2 regions of the Rudaeicoccus suwonensis genome follow, and region 2 is predicted to be linked to the other one. Evidence: predicted binding sites of a transcription regulator. Region 2 holds the regulator's gene; the other holds the start of a gene.

The links. Region 2 encodes LexA, which represses DNA repair genes until DNA is damaged. Its sites were predicted from a motif close to TCGAACANNTGTTCGA; they were not measured.
Region 1: BKA23_RS08985 (SAV_6107 family HEPN domain-containing protein) is a predicted target of LexA. The motif match lies at 2,338-2,353, and genes of this name have one in related genera.

What each region holds. Positions count from the first base shown of each region.
Region 1 covers NZ_VIVQ01000001.1:1,959,876-1,967,535, reverse strand. The annotation lists gene BKA23_RS09000 (lycopene cyclase domain-containing protein) at 1-215, shown strand, start outside; gene BKA23_RS08995 (polyprenyl synthetase family protein) at 238-1,317, opposite strand; gene metF (methylenetetrahydrofolate reductase [NAD(P)H]) at 1,387-2,289, shown strand; gene BKA23_RS08985 (SAV_6107 family HEPN domain-containing protein) at 2,392-2,835, shown strand; gene BKA23_RS08980 (DUF3040 domain-containing protein) at 3,122-3,535, shown strand; gene BKA23_RS08975 (DUF7455 domain-containing protein) at 3,668-3,883, opposite strand; gene BKA23_RS08970 (DNA gyrase/topoisomerase IV subunit B) at 4,184-6,304, shown strand; gene BKA23_RS08965 (guanine deaminase) at 6,471-7,660, opposite strand, start outside.
Region 2 covers NZ_VIVQ01000001.1:2,283,521-2,291,180, forward strand. The annotation lists gene BKA23_RS10425 (serine hydrolase) at 1-32, shown strand, start outside; gene BKA23_RS10430 (vitamin B12-dependent ribonucleotide reductase) at 274-3,189, opposite strand; gene nrdR (transcriptional regulator NrdR) at 3,286-3,786, opposite strand; gene BKA23_RS10440 (hypothetical protein) at 4,351-4,758, opposite strand; gene lexA (transcriptional repressor LexA) at 5,069-5,788, shown strand; gene BKA23_RS10450 (NAD-dependent protein deacetylase) at 5,804-6,637, opposite strand; gene BKA23_RS10455 (LysR family transcriptional regulator) at 6,786-7,660, shown strand, end outside.

The DNA of each region.
Region 1 (7,660 bases), 320 kb from region 2:
TCTTCCAGCTGGTGACCAATGGTTGGCTCACCGGGCGCCGCATCGTGACCTACGACCCGCGAGCGATCATCGGGTCGGGTCAGGTGCGCTTCATCGGCGACGGCCGGCTGGTCTTCGCGCCGGTCGAGGATCTTGGCTTCGGATTCGCCCTGGCGCTGGCGAGCGTCGCGTGGTGGTGCTGGTGGAATCGTCGGCTCGGCGCAACTGAGGAGTAGTGGCGCCCGGAAGTAGCCGTGCTCAGGAGGTGCGCGCCGTCGAGATGTCGACGAGTTCGGTCAGCACCTGCCGACCCAGCGGTGTGACACGTGCGTCCTCGAGGGCGATCCTGGCGGCATCGGCCGTGCTGCTGATGAGTTTTTCCACACGGTCGACCGCACCGGTTCTGACACACAGGTCACGTAACCAGTCGAGGTCGAGCGGGGCGATGTCCGGACGACCGAAGACCGTTGCGAAACGCTCCGCTTCACCCGGTGTCGCCGACTCCAGCAGGTAGGCGATCAGCACCGTGCGCTTGCCTTCGCGCAGGTCGTCGCCGGCGGGCTTGCCGGTGGCCTCCGGGTCGCCGAAGACTCCGAGCAGGTCGTCGCGCAGCTGGAATGCCTCGCCGAGCGCGAGACCGTATGCCGACAGCGCGGCGAGGCTCGCGTCGTCCGCGCCGGCACAGGACGCGCCGATGAGCACCGGTTGCTCGACGGTGTACTTGGCGCTCTTGAAGCGGATGACGGCACGCGCGCGTGCCACACGCTCCTCGTGGGAGGCACCCCTCCAGGTCTGAGCGGACTCGACGACGTCGAGGTACTGCCCACCCATCAACTGGGTTCGCATGGTGTTGAACACCTTTCGCCCGCGGGCGAGTTCGTCATCGGGCAGACCGCTGGTCGTGTAGATCTCGTCGGTCCAGTTCAGGCACAGATCTCCGGCGAGGATGGCGCCTGCCTGCCCGAACCGGTCGGAGTCGCCGGCCAGATGACGCTCGCGGTGCACCTGCGCCAGACGCCGGTGCGCGGCGGGCATTCCGCGACGTACGTCGGAGTCGTCCATCACGTCGTCGTGCAGCAGCGCAGCCGCCTGGAAGACCTCCAGCGACGTGGCGGCGCGGACGAGCGCGTCAGAACTGTCGCGACCGAACGCGCGATAGCCCCAGTAGAAGAAGCCCGCGCGCAGCCGCTTGCCACCACTGAGCAGGTCGAACACGCAGCCGAGAAGGTCGTCCATCTCGTCGCCGAGGGGGGCGAGGACTGCGCGCTGGATCTCACGCTCGGCGTCAAGGACGCTCTGCACGCGAACCCGCAGGTCGTCGATATCCAGGGCAGACACGAACGGTGGTCCTTTCCGAATGGTGTTCAGCCGAGCCTAGTTGCCTCGGCGGCAATTAGGATCACCGGCATGTCGACCCCGTCTCGAGGCCCGCGCCGCACCATTCCCGAGCTGCTCGCCGACGATGGTCCCAGTTTCAGCTTCGAGTTCATGCCGCCGCGCTCGGAGAAGGGCGAGGACCTGCTCTGGGACTCGATCCGGCGCCTTGAGCGGCTCAGCCCGACCTTCGTGTCCGTCACGTATGGCGCAGGCGGGTCGACTCGTGACCGCACGATCCGGATCACCGGTCGCATCGAGCAGGAGACCACGCTGACGACGATGGCCCATCTGACCTGTGTGGGTTCATCGGTGGCTCAGTTGCGGCAGATCGTGGGGGAGTACGCCGCGGTCGGCATACGCAATGTGCTGGCACTGCGCGGGGATCCGCCCGGCGGCCCCGGGGGCGTGTGGACGGCTCATCCGGAGGGCCTGGATCACGCTGACAAACTGGTCCATCTGGTGCAGTCGCTGGGTGACTTCACGGTAGGCGTCGCGGCCTTTCCGGACCGGCATCCGGAGTCGGTGGATCTTGAGATGGACGCCGATGTGCTCGTGCGCAAGGCCGACGCCGGCGCGGAGTTCGCGATCACCCAGATGGTGACCGATGTCGATGCCTATCTGCGGCTGCGGGATCTCGTCGACCGCCGAGGCTGCGCGATGCCGATCATCCCCGGACTGCTGCCCGTGACGGCCGCGGGCCAGTTGCAGCGGTTGACCGAGCTCAACGGTCAGCCGGTTGCGGCTGATGTCGTGCGCCGCATCGACGCGGTCGGCGACGATGCCGCGGCGGTGCGGGAGGTGGGCATCGCCATCTGCACCGAGCATGCGTCGCGGTTGCTGCGCGAGGGCGCCCCTGGGTTGCATTTCATCACGATGAACAAATCCACGGCGACGATCGAGGTCTTCGACAACCTGCACGTGCCCGCCGTCTGAGGCGTGGCCAGAGGTGGCTGTCGGCGTGCGGTACTAGAGTTGGAACTATCGAACACATGTTCGTTATTTCGATGCAGTCCGACGCACCCGCAGGAGTCGCTCATGGCCGTAGTCATCCCGTCCGCACCCGTTCCCGCCGTCGCGACCGCGGCTCTGGAGCTTGTCGATCGCACCCGCACGGGTCTGTTGCTCGCGTGCCATGCCTCCACTGCGGACGACCGCTTCCAGTTGGCGCATCTGGCGGCACTGCGGGCCGGCGGAGCGTTGCTCGCGGGCGCGGCGCCCGGCGCGCGCCGATCGGCTCCGCGGAATGTGTGGGCCACCCTGCCCGCCGTCGCGCCCGACCTGTCGGAGTGGGCGGATTTCTTCACCGGGACGGCGGCCATCCGCGCGGAGATCGAGCGTGGTGCGCGCCATGTGAGTACCCGTGAGGCCGACGATCTGGTCCGCCAGGTCGAGACCTTCCTCGAACTCGTCCTGGCCCATCTGGGTCTGCCGATGATGGAGTCGTTCACTGCGTGTGTGGCTCCCACCGGCCGCTGCTGAAGCCGCGCGGTCGGCCGGTACGACGGGTGTGCTGATGAACTTTCGGCCTTGTCCACACACGGAGGCGTTCAGGTGTTTAGGCTGTGCGCATTCACCGATGAATCGTTGGTTCTATCGATGGTGACGACGTTCCAGATGTTGCCCGGTCCGGCCCTCGGGTCCGGAGTCTCCGCCGCGACTTCCGCTCCCCAACGGAGCGACATATCCTGGGACGAAAGCCCCACGGTCGGATCGACTCGTAGCACGCGGCCGCGTGGTGGTGGCGTGGAGATTGTGGGAGGTCACAGTGCCGCTCTCGGAGCACGAGCAACGCCTGCTCGATCAAATGGAGCAGGCGCTCAAAGCCGAAGACCCGAAGTTCGCTTCGCACATGGTGTCGAGCCGATTGTCACATCGCCTCGGCCGTCGCGCTGTGATCGGTGGATTCGGAGTGCTTGCCGGCCTGGCGCTGGTGCTGGTCGGCGTGATGAGTGCTCAGATCTGGGTGGGCGCGATCGGATTTGCGTGCATGGTCGCTGCTGGCGCCTACGGGTTGACCCCGGGCCGGACCCAGTTGGGCACCGTGCAGGCCGACGGCTCGGTCACGCCCGCGGCTCCGGCGCGCAGGCCATCGGTGTCATCGCGGCAACGCACCACGGGGTCATTCATGCAGCGTCTGGAGCAGCGCTGGGATCGTCGCCGGGGCATGGGCGGCTGGTAATCCGCCGCACCTCGCAGGACTAAAGACATCGAACGTGGCACCTCGAAATGCGAGGTGCCACGTTCGACATTTTCTCACTTCGTGAGTCGGCTCGTCTGCCATCGGGTCGTCGAATAGCGGACGGCCACACGGTCATCCCTCGGAAGGGTGCTCCTCTGCGTGGAGCCGGTCGGTCTCGTCGATGACTTCTTCAGCGATGGAGCGCAGCTTGTCGAGGTGCTTGCGTCCGTGATGAGCGCAGAAGAGCAGGTCGTGTCCGCCGCCGAGCCGTGCGCGGATGAATGCCTGCGCGCCGCAACGGTCGCAGCGATCGGATGTGGTCAAGGTCGGAGCTAGTGCAGTGGTCATCGTGATCATCCTCTCGTTGCGGACTGGGGCCTCACCCGCTGCCGTCTTCGAAGTGGTCAACAGTCAATCACGGCAATGGATTCCCAGGTGACACATTCGTGGCCTGTGGTGCGGTTCACAGAAAATACTTTCTGTGCCGGACGCCGGTGCCGATCCCAGTGCACACAGCGTGCCAGGCGCTGCCGTTGTTCCCGGAACGCCTCCCGGGCATTGTCCGGGTGGCCGGTTACCCTTCCACGGAACGATCTCACCACCGTGCGTCGCTGTCAGCGGCGTGCTGCCGAAGGAGCCAGACCACCCGTGACTGCCAACCGGTCGACGTCGTCCGAAGGTGACTACACCGCCCGCCACCTGCAGGTCCTTGAGGGGCTGGAGGCCGTCCGCAAGCGGCCGGGCATGTACATCGGCTCGACCGACGGCCGCGGTCTCATGCACTGCGTCTGGGAGATCATCGACAACGCTGTCGACGAGGCGCTCGCCGGCCGCGGTGACCACGTCACGGTGACCCTGCACAGCGACGGATCCGTGTCGATCGACGACCAGGGCGCCGGCATACCGGTCGACATCGAGCCACGCACCGGGCTGACCGGCGTCGAGGTGGTCTTCACCAAATTGCACGCCGGCGGCAAATTCGGCGGCGGTTCGTATGCCGCGTCCGGCGGTCTGCACGGTGTGGGCGCTTCGGTCGTCAACGCCTTGTCGAGCAGGCTCGACGTCGAGGTCGACCGCGGTGGCAAGACTTACGCGATGAGCTTCCGGCGCGGCGAACCCGGCATCTTCGACGACAGCGATGCGCCGTCGCCGGAGTCCCGCTTCACGCCGTTCCTGGCCGGCAGCGAGCTGCGGGTGATCGGCAAGGCCAAGCGAGGGGTCACCGGCACCCGGATCCGCTACTGGAGCGACCCGCAGATCTTCCTGAAGGGGGCTGCTTTCGACTACGACGGGCTCATCGCACGCGCGCGGCAGACATCCTTCCTGATACCAGGGCTGACCATTGTCGTGCGCGACGACCGGCGCCTGCCGGACACCCCAGGGGCCGAGGGTCGCCACGAGGAGGTCTTCCGCCACGACGGTGGCATTTCGGAGTTCACCGAGTTCCTCGCCGCCGATCCGGCGCTCACCGACGTCTGGCGCTTGCAGGGGTCGGGCACGTTCACCGAGACCGTGCCGGTGCTGGACGCCCAGGGCCACATGGCTCCTGCGGACGTCGAGCGGGTCGCGGAGGTCGACGTCGCCATCCGTTGGGGCACCGGCTACGACACGCGGCTGATGTCCTTCGTCAACGTCATCGAGACGCCGAAGGGCGGCACGCACGTGGCGGGCTTCGACCAAGCCTTGCTGAAGGTCTTCCGCAAGCAGCTCGAGGTCAACTCGCGCAGGCTCAAGGTCGGCAACGACAAGGTCGAGAAGGATGACGTGCTCGCTGGCCTGACCGGTGTCGTCACCGTGCGCCTGGCCGAGCCCCAGTTCGAGGGGCAGACCAAAGAGGTGCTGGGCACCGCCGCGGTGCGGCAGATCGTCAGCAAGGTCGTCGAGACCGAGCTGACCGCGCGGCTGACGTCGGCCAAACGCGACGACAAGGCGCAGTCTGCGCTCGTGCAAGAGAAGGTCGTCGCCGAGATGAAGAGCCGCATCAGCGCGCGGCTGCACAAGGAGACTCAGCGCCGCAAGACCGCCCTCGAGTCGTCCTCCCTGCCGGGCAAACTCAAGGACTGCCGCAGCACCGACACCGGGCGCTCGGAGTTGTTCATCGTCGAGGGTGACAGCGCTCTCGGCACCGGTATGGCGGCCCGCAACTCCGAGTATCAAGCGCTCCTGCCGATCCGGGGCAAGATTCTCAACGTGCAGAAGGCGTCGGTGGGCGACATGCTCAAGAACGCCGAGTGTGCCGCGATCATCCAGGTGATCGGCGCCGGCTCCGGCCGTTCCTTCGACGTCGACATGGCGCGCTACGGCAAGGTCATCCTGATGACCGATGCCGACGTCGACGGCGCGCACATCCGCACGCTGCTGCTGACGTTGTTCTTCCGATACATGCGTCCCTTGGTCGAAGCCGGCCGGGTGTATGCCGCCGTTCCGCCGCTGCATCGCATCGAGACGACGGCGCAGGGCCGGGCCAAGGGTGAGGTCATTTACACCTACTCCGAGGCGGAGATGCGCAAGGTCACCGCCGACCTGCAGCGCAGGGGCCGCAACCTCAAGCAACCTCAGCGCTACAAGGGCCTCGGAGAGATGGACGCTCATCAACTCGCCGAGACGACCATGGACCCGCGCTACCGGATGTTGCGCCGTGTCACTCTGAAGGACGCAGAGAACGCCGAGCGCATCTTCGACCTGCTGATGGGCAGCGATGTCGCTCCTCGCAAGGAGTTCATCGTCGACGCGGCGCTCGAACTCGACCGCGAACGCATCGACGCCTGATCGGGGTCATCGCACACTGCGGGCAGTGGCGTGACCCAGCGACGCGTGTCCTCGTGCTGCGAGGGGCATGAGGCATCGGCCCGCGAGCGGCAGCCAGTGGCAGCGAGCGGTGTCACGATGCGCGCCCGCCACTCGCGACAGACGGCGGGCCATGAGCGTCGTGCGATCAGCGTTGGTGCACGACCTCGCCGTCGACCCACACCGACGCCAGATCGGCGCTGGCGCCGAGCGCGAATGTCCTTGCCAAGGCTTCGCTTTCGTCCTCGGCGTGCCGCAATGCCACGTCGAGCACGGTGTCGGCGACCGGACGTACCCACACGGCGTCGAAACGCCGGCCGACGCTCAGGTCGCCCACTTCGGGCAGGGCGAGGGCGTCCGCTCCGGCGCGGGTCATCAGGCTCAACAGCTGCGCGGGGGTCATCGGCATACCGTCCGCGCCCAGCAGTGACTGCATGAAGTACGCCTGGAGACCCTCTTTCAGCAGGTTGAAGCCGGTGCCGGCGCCGACGTCGGAGCCGAGGGCGACACGCACTCCTGCATCAAGATGCCGCCGCAACGGGAACAGGCCACTACCCAGCGCCGCATTGCTCGTCGGGCAGTGCGCCACCGCCGCGTCATGCTCTGCCATCGCCGCAAGTTCGGAGTCCGCCGGGTGGACGTTGTGGGCGAAGATGCTGCGGTTGCCGACAAGACCGTGCCGCAGGTAGCTGCCGAGGTAATCGGTCCCGAAGAGCTCACGCACGCGGGCGATCTCGTGGACGTTCTCGTTGATGTGAGAGGTGAACAGCGCCCCGTCCACCTGACGCATCAGCTCGCCGCAGGCAGCGAGCAGATCGTCGGTGCACGACAGCGAGAAACGGGGAGTCACGGCATACCGCAGGCGTTCCTGGCCGGACCAGCGCGCGGCCAGCGCCAGCGAGTCCGCCAACCCGCGCTGCGCGTCGGTCAGCAGATCCTCCCGCAGGATCCGGTCGCTGAGCACCACTCCGCTGGTGATCCGCAGACCCACCGCAGCGGCCTCCTCGAACAGCAGATCCACGGCCGACGCGAAGTGCGACCCGAAGACCAGTGCCGAGGTCGTGCCGGCCTGAGCCAGGCCGCGAACGAAGTCCGCGGCCACTCCGCGTGCGTAGGACGGTTGCGCCAGCCGGGCCTCCTCCGGCAGCGCGCACCGGTCGAGCCATTCCAGCAACGGCATACCGAGGCCGCCGATGACACGCACCTGCGGGAAATGCACGTGCGTGTCGATGAACCCTGGCAGCAACAGGCCCCCGTCGAGGTGGATGACGTCATCGTCGGGACACCGGCTGCGCACCTGGGTATATGCGCCGCGATCGGTGATCTTTCCGTCGATCA
Region 2 (7,660 bases):
CCAGCAAAGCGGCCGCTGCTCTGGCCGGCTGAACCGCCCGCGGATCAGCCCCCTCCGCTCGTCCCCCGCTCGCCCGAACTTGCGCTCCTCTCGTTGACCTGGCACCAGCTGTTGTTATCCAGTCCTCGCAACGACACCTACTGCCACCTCAACCCCTGGCTCCTCGCGTCACCGACACCGAGCGCAAACGGCCCCACACGACTTGTCGTGTGGGGCCGTTCGGCTGTCGGAGGGCTCAGCCGCTGACAGTGATGGCGGTGGTCGCCGCTGAGATCAGCTGCAACCGGAGGTGCTGCCGCATCCTTCGCAGACGTAGCACGAACCGGCGGGGCGCATCTTGGTGCCGCAGGTCATGCACATCGGGGCGTCGGCGGCCTTGCCCTGGAACTTCTCCAGCAGTTCGGCCGACGAGTGGACCTCGCTGGACACCGTGCGCGCGCTGGCTGCGCCGGAGCCGGATTCGACGTCGGCGCCTGCTGCAGTGGACGCTTCGGCCGCCACTGGGCTCGCCTGCGACGTGGCCTCGTCGGTCACGACCGCGTCGGTGGGTGTGCCCAACTCGGAGCCATCCGGCTCGGATGCTGCTGCGTCGTCGGTGGCTTCGGCATACGACCCGGTCTCGAGCTGACGAGCCCGCTCGGCCGAGGTGTGGATGCCCATGAACGAGCGCGTCTCGAAGTCCAGGTGGTCCAGCGCCAGACGACGGAAGACGTAGTCCATGATCGACTGCGCCATTCGCACGTCCGGGTCGTCGGTCATGCCGGCCGGCTCGAAGCGCATGTTCGTGAACTTCTCGACGTAGGTCTCCAACGGGACGCCGTATTGCAGGGCCACCGAGATCGACAGGGCGAAGGCCTCCATCATGCCGCCGAGCGTCGACCCCTGCTTGCCCAGTCGCAGGAAGATCTCGCCGAGCTGACCATCGTCATACGTGCCGGCGGTGAGATATCCCTCGGCGCCGCCGACGGCGAACGACGTGGTCTGCGAGGTGCGGCGCTTGGGCAGGCGACGACGCACCGGGCGGTACTCGACGACCTTTTCCACGACCTTCTCGGCAGCTTCTGCTTTGTCCTTGGCAGTGGACCCACCGTCGGACAACGGCTGACCCACCTTGCAGTTGTCGCGATAGACCGCGAGCGCCTTCAGGCCCAGCTTCCAGCCCTCGAGGTGCACCTCGGCGATCTCCTCGACCGTCGCCGACTCCGGCAGGTTGACCGTCTTGGAGATGGCACCCGACAGGAACGGCTGCGTCGCGGCCATCATCCGCACATGGCCCATGGGGGCAATCGCCCGCTGGCCCATCGCGCAGTCGAAGACCTCGTAGTGCTCGGGCTTCAAGCCGGGCGCATCGATGACGTGGCCCTTGTCGGCGATGTGCTCGACGATGGCCTCGATCTGCTCACCCTGGTAGCCGAGCTTCTTCAACGCCCGCGGGATCGTCTGGTTGACGATCTGCATCGAACCGCCACCGACAAGCTTCTTGAACTTCACCAGCGAGAAGTCGGGCTCGATGCCGGTGGTGTCGCAGTCCATCATGAAGCCGATGGTGCCGGTCGGTGCGAGCACCGACGCCTGCGCGTTACGGAAGCCGTTCTTGGCGCCGAGTTCGACGACGTCGGCCCACGCCTTGGTGGCGTAGCGGTGGATTTCGGAATCCATCGCGTCCAGCGTCCGGACCTGGTCGTTGGCAGCCTGGTGCTTGCGCATGACCCGCTGGTGCGGCTCGGCGTTGCGGGCGTAGCCGGCATACGGGCCGACGACCGCGGCAAGCTCGGCGGACCGCTTGTATGCCGCACCGGTCAGCAGCGAGGTGATCGCCGCAGCCAGCGAACGACCACCCTCGGAGTCGTAACCGTGGCCGGTCGCCATCAGCAGCGCGCCCAGGTTGGCGTAACCGATGCCCAGCTGACGGTAGTCGCGTGTGGTCACACCGATCGACTCGGTCGGGAAGTCGGCGAAGCAGATCGAGATGTCCATCGCCGTGATGACCAGCTCGACGACCTTCTGGAAGGCCGCGACGTCGAAGGTGTCGTCATCGCGCAGGAACTTCAACAGGTTCAGTGACGCCAGGTTGCAGGAGCTGTTGTCCAGCGACATGTACTCCGAGCACGGATTCGAGGCGGTGATGCGGCCGGTTTCGGGGTTGGTGTGCCAGGCGTTGATCGTGTCGTCGTACTGGATGCCGGGGTCGGCACACTCCCACGCGGCCTTGTTGATCTTGTCGAAGAGGCCACGGGCGTCGACGTGTTCGATGACCTCACCGGTGCCGCGGGCGCGCAGACCGAAGGAGGTGCCCTCCTCCACCGCGCGCATGAACTCGTCACTGACACGGACGGAGTTGTTGGCGTTCTGATACTGCACCGAGGTGATGTCTCGGCCGCCGAGATCCATGTCGAAACCGGCGTCGCGCAGCGCGCGAATCTTGTCTTCCTCACGCGCCTTGGTCTCGATGAACTCCTCGATGTCGGGGTGGTCGACGTCGAGGACAACCATCTTGGCCGCACGACGGGTGGCACCACCGGACTTGATGGTGCCCGCAGACGCGTCGGCACCACGCATGAACGACACCGGACCGCTGGCGGTGCCGCCGGAGGACAGCAGCTCCTTGGACGAGCGGATGCGTGACAGGTTGAGGCCGGCGCCGGAGCCGCCCTTGAAGATGAAGCCCTCTTCCTTGTACCAGTTGAGGATCGAGTCCATCGAGTCCTCGACGCTGAGGATGAAGCACGCCGACACCTGCTGCGGGGACTTGGTGCCCACGTTGAACCACACCGGCGAGTTAAAACTGAACACCTGGTGCAGCAGTGACCAGGTCAGCTCGTGCTCGAAGATCTCGGCATCGTCGTCGGAGGCGAAATAACCGTTGTCCTTGCCGGCCTTGACGTAGGTCAGCACGACGCGGTCGATCAGCTGCTTGAGGCTGGTCTCACGAGCGGGTGTGCCGAGCGCGCCACGGAAGTACTTCGTCGTGACGATGGTCGAGGCGTTCAATGACCACGTCTCGGGGAACTCCACACCGCGCTGTTCGAAGATGGTCTCGCCGGTCTTCCAGTTCTGCTGCACGACATCGCGCGACTCCCAGGTGACCTCGTCATACGGATGCACACCAGGGGTGGTGAAGATGCGTTCGACGTGCACGCCCGCACCTGCGCGGCGAGTCTTCGGACGGGTGTCGGCCGTGTCTGTCATGCGTGTCCTCCAAGAGATGTATGGCGATGTGGTGCGGATGACGAAGGTGGAACTGCAGGTATGTCGGGCGGTGCTGAGATCGGGTGCTGTCGTCTGTCAATCAGTGTCGCTGGGACCACCGACAGCGGTGGCGGGCTCGACACCGCTCGCTGCGCGTTCGGCGCGCAACAGCGTGATCGCGGCCTCGAAGTCCTCCAGGTTGTCGAATGCCTGGTAGACGCTGGCGAACCGCAGATAGGCGACCTCGTCCAGGCTGCGCAGCGGTGCAAGCACTGCCAGACCCACGTCGTGGGCGTCGATCTCGGCGGCGCCTAGCATGCGGATCGACTCCTCGACCTGCTGGGCGAGCAGGGCCAGGTCGTCCTCGCTGACCGGGCGCCCCTGGCAGGCTTTGCGGACGCCGACCAGCACCTTGCCGCGACTGAACGGCTCGCTGGCACCGGATCGCTTCACGACAGTGAGGCTGGCAGTTTCGAGCGTGGAAAAGCGTTTGCCGCACGTCGGGCACTGGCGGCGCCGCTTGATGCATGTGCCGTCGTCACTGGTGCGGCTGTCGACGACGCGGCTGTCGTCGTGGCGGCAGAACGGGCAGTGCATCGCGGCTCCCTCCGAGTCGATGACCTGTGACCTATGACGGTCGGGCTGTATGACGGCAACAGCACTCCCGCACCCATGCCCGACCGCCTCACCGGTGCGGGAGAAAGCGGGCATGACAGAACCACCGCACTCGGGCTCTGTGGATGCCGTTGTGGGTAACCGGTGGATATATTGGGGACTACATGTGGACGACTTACATCCATGTAACTACTAGATGTAGGGATATTAGGCCGAGTCCACACAAGTCGCAAGACCCCTGGCGCGCCGCTCACAAAAGCGCAGGTCATGGCGTCGGAAACGACTGCGTAACGGCGTGTCGCCACCCCCGTGCGGCTCCCGACAGTGTCCCGCTACGCGCACAGACCGTGCCCTCCATGCGCTACGCACAGTGAGCCCCGTGCGGAATGTCCGACCGCACGGGGGCCATAGGAGCCCCACCGTCGAACATCGACGCTGGCACGCCTCACCTCTCACCCGGCGTGTGACGCCGGGGCCGCAGTTGCCGCCCCGGCGTCACATGGTGCGTGGTAGGCCGACATGGCGCTCTCCCCCAACACGCGACATTCAGCGCGTGATGATCAGGCGCTCGCCCGCGCCCACTTGACTGGAGTTCAGTTGGTTGACGATCTGCATACGCGCCACCGCGTCGTCGATCGAGAGCTTCGGATACGCCTCGTGCGCGATCTGCGACAACGTCTGGCCCGGCTGCACCGTGACCGTCTGCTGCGGCGCCGGCACTCCGGGCGATGCCAACGAGGCCCAGGAGCCGCCGACGACCGTGCACACCACAGCAGCACCGACGACGCCGAGCAGCAGGCGAGCGCGCCGCGTGAGGCGGATCGGCCTGGCGGTCGTCGCCGGCCGAGCGACGGAACTGCGACCGGCTGCAGCAGGACCGGTCGGGACCGACTGCAGATGACGGCGTCGCGCCGGCTCGGTGGTCGGGCAAGCCCACTGGGTGACTGCGCTCATGTCTTCCTCCCATGAATCTGCGTGCGGTGACGCGACGTCTGCGGATGACACCCGACTCACCGTGAGCCGGTGCGTCGATGTGTCGGTCGAACACCCGTGCGATCGCACGTCTGTACGATTTATAGCACGCTTGTTCGGATTCGTGGAGACACGCGTCGTACAAATGTTTGGCACTTGTGTCCGAACCGCATACGCTTGTCTCACGTGAAGAACTCAACCAGCGACCACCGACAGCCCCTCGGTGCAACCTGGAAAATGTGCGACATTGCAGGCATTTCATCGATCAGGGGCGGGATGAGGAGACGCGTCGATGGCTGAAGTTCACCGGCTGCCCGATCGGTCAGGCGAACGCCTGACGACCCGACAGACGAAGGTGCTGCAGGTGATCCGCAATTCGGTCGATCGACGTGGCTACCCGCCGAGTTTGCGTGAGATCGGCGACGCAGTCGGGCTCACCAGCCCCAGTTCGGTGGCACATCAATTGACCATGCTGGAACGCAAGGGGTACCTGCGACGCGATCCCAATCGCCCACGCGCCATCGAGGTCATCGATCCCGAGGCGACCAAGGACACCCGCGGTTACCGCGGCGGGTCGAGCGTCACGACGGTCGACGAATCCAGCTTCGACGAGACCGACCTCGGCAACCAGCAGCCGGCAGCGGCATACATCCCGGTGGTCGGTCGTATCGCCGCGGGCGGGCCCATCCTTGCCGACGAAGTCGTCGAGGACGTCTTCCCGCTGCCCAAGCAGATCGTCGGCGAAGGCGACCTGTTCCTGCTCAAGGTTGTCGGCAACTCCATGATCGACGCTGCGATCTGCGACGGCGACTGGGTCGTCGTGCGGCAGCAGCCGACGGCCACCAACGGAGACATCGTCGCGGCGATGATCGATGGCGAGGCCACGGTCAAGACCTTCCGCCGGACCGACGGAAAGGTGTGGCTCATCCCGCACAACGACGCGTTCGAGCCCATCGACGGCGACGAGGCGACTGTCCTGGGCAAGGTGACAGCCGTCCTGCGCAGTATCTGAGAAGGACCTGACGGGTCAGGACGTCTGAAGTTCCTCCACCAGACGGGTCAGGCTGGCGCCCAACGGCGCATCGATGTGCACCGACAACTCATCCTCGCGCGCCCGCGTCCAGCCATGCGTGATCAGGAGCACCGGGAGACCGGATCGGGCCGCCCGTCGCACGAACCGGTAGCCCGACATGACCGCAAGAGATGATCCGAGCACCAGCAATCCGCTCGCGGCGTCAACCGCGTCGAAACACGATTGAACAACGTCCTTGGGTACCGACTCGCCGAACATCACGACATCCGGTTTCAACAGGTCAGATCCACACACCAGACAGTGACCCACTCGGAACCCCGCGATCGCCGTCTCCGCCAACGCGACGTCGCCATCCGGGCGTAGGGGCCCGTCGAAGGACCGATCGAAATCCGGGTTGGCCTCGGTGAGCCATTGGTCGACGATGGCGCGGGCGTAACGCTCCCCGCAGTTCATGCACACCACCTGCGCCAGGCTGCCGTGCAGTTCGACCACGTCGTGCGCACCGGCTCGTTGGTGCAGCCCGTCGACGTTCTGGGTGATGATCGACCCGACGTATGCCGCGGACTGTAGCGCCGCCACGGCCCGATGGCCCGCATTGGGCGTGGCTGCGGCAAAGCGGGGCCACCCGACATACGAACGCGCCCAGTAGCGTTGCCGCGCAACGGGACTCGCCAAAAGCTCCTGCGCGGTCATCGGCTGGATCCGGCGCTCACCATCGGCGCCGCGGTAGTCGGGGATGCCTGATTCGGTGGACAGGCCGGCGCCGGTGAGCGCGACGAGCCCGCCGGCAGCAACCAACTCGCGCAGGCGTTGCCAGTCGTTCGTCACATCGCCAACCTCTCACACCGGGATCTGTGGTTCGGGGTGGTGGGCCAGGAAGGACCACTGGCTGCGGCACACCTGCTGACGTCGGACCGTCGATCACCCGAGCATCGACATCTCCCGATTCCGATAACAACGGGTTATTCTCGATTGCATGATCGATGCAGCGGGGCTTCGGGTGATCAAAGCCATCAGCGATGAGGGCAGTTTCACCGCCGCAGCGGCCTCCCTGGGATACTCCCAGCCGGCGATCTCGCAGATGGTGCGGCGATTGGAGGAACGCACCGGCACTGTGCTGGTCGAGCGCCTCGGGCGAAACGTCCGGTTGACCGAAGCGGGACTGGTGCTCGCTCGTCACGCGGTCGCTGTGCTGGCGGCACTTCAGGCAGCAGAGTCCGAGGTCGCCGCCATCGCAGGTTTGCGTGCGGGGCGTGTTCGCCTGATGGCTTTCCCATCATCGTCGTCCACGCTGGTTCCCAGAGCGCTCGCCTTGGTCAAGCAACGATTCCCTGACGTTCAGGTCAGCTTCACCGAGGCCGAACCGCCGGAGTCGTTGGCAGCGCTGCGGTCGGGTGAGTGCGATGTGGCCGTCGCCTTCGCCTACGAAGGCACGGACCTGGCGCGTGGCGAAGAGGATCTGGACGCGTTCGTCACCCGCAAACTGCTGGACGACGAGGTGCGCCTGGCCGTGCCGACGGATCATCCGCTGGCCGCCACCGAGCGGGTCAATCTTGCCGCGCTGGCCACCGAGCCGTGGATTGCTGGATGCCCCCGCTGTCGCGGACACCTGTTGTCGCTGGCGTCCCGCGCCGGTTTCACGCCCGACGTCGCGTTCGAGACCGAGGATTACGTTGCGGTGATGGGTTTGGTCGCCGAGGGGCTGGGCGTGGCACTCATCCCGGATCTCATCCGCCGGTCCGCCAGCCACCCCGGGATTGTCACCCTGCCGATCGAGCCGGCGTCCCGACGCGCCGTGTATGCCGTGACCACTCCTGATCTGCAACGGGTGCCCGCCGTCGCGGCGACGCT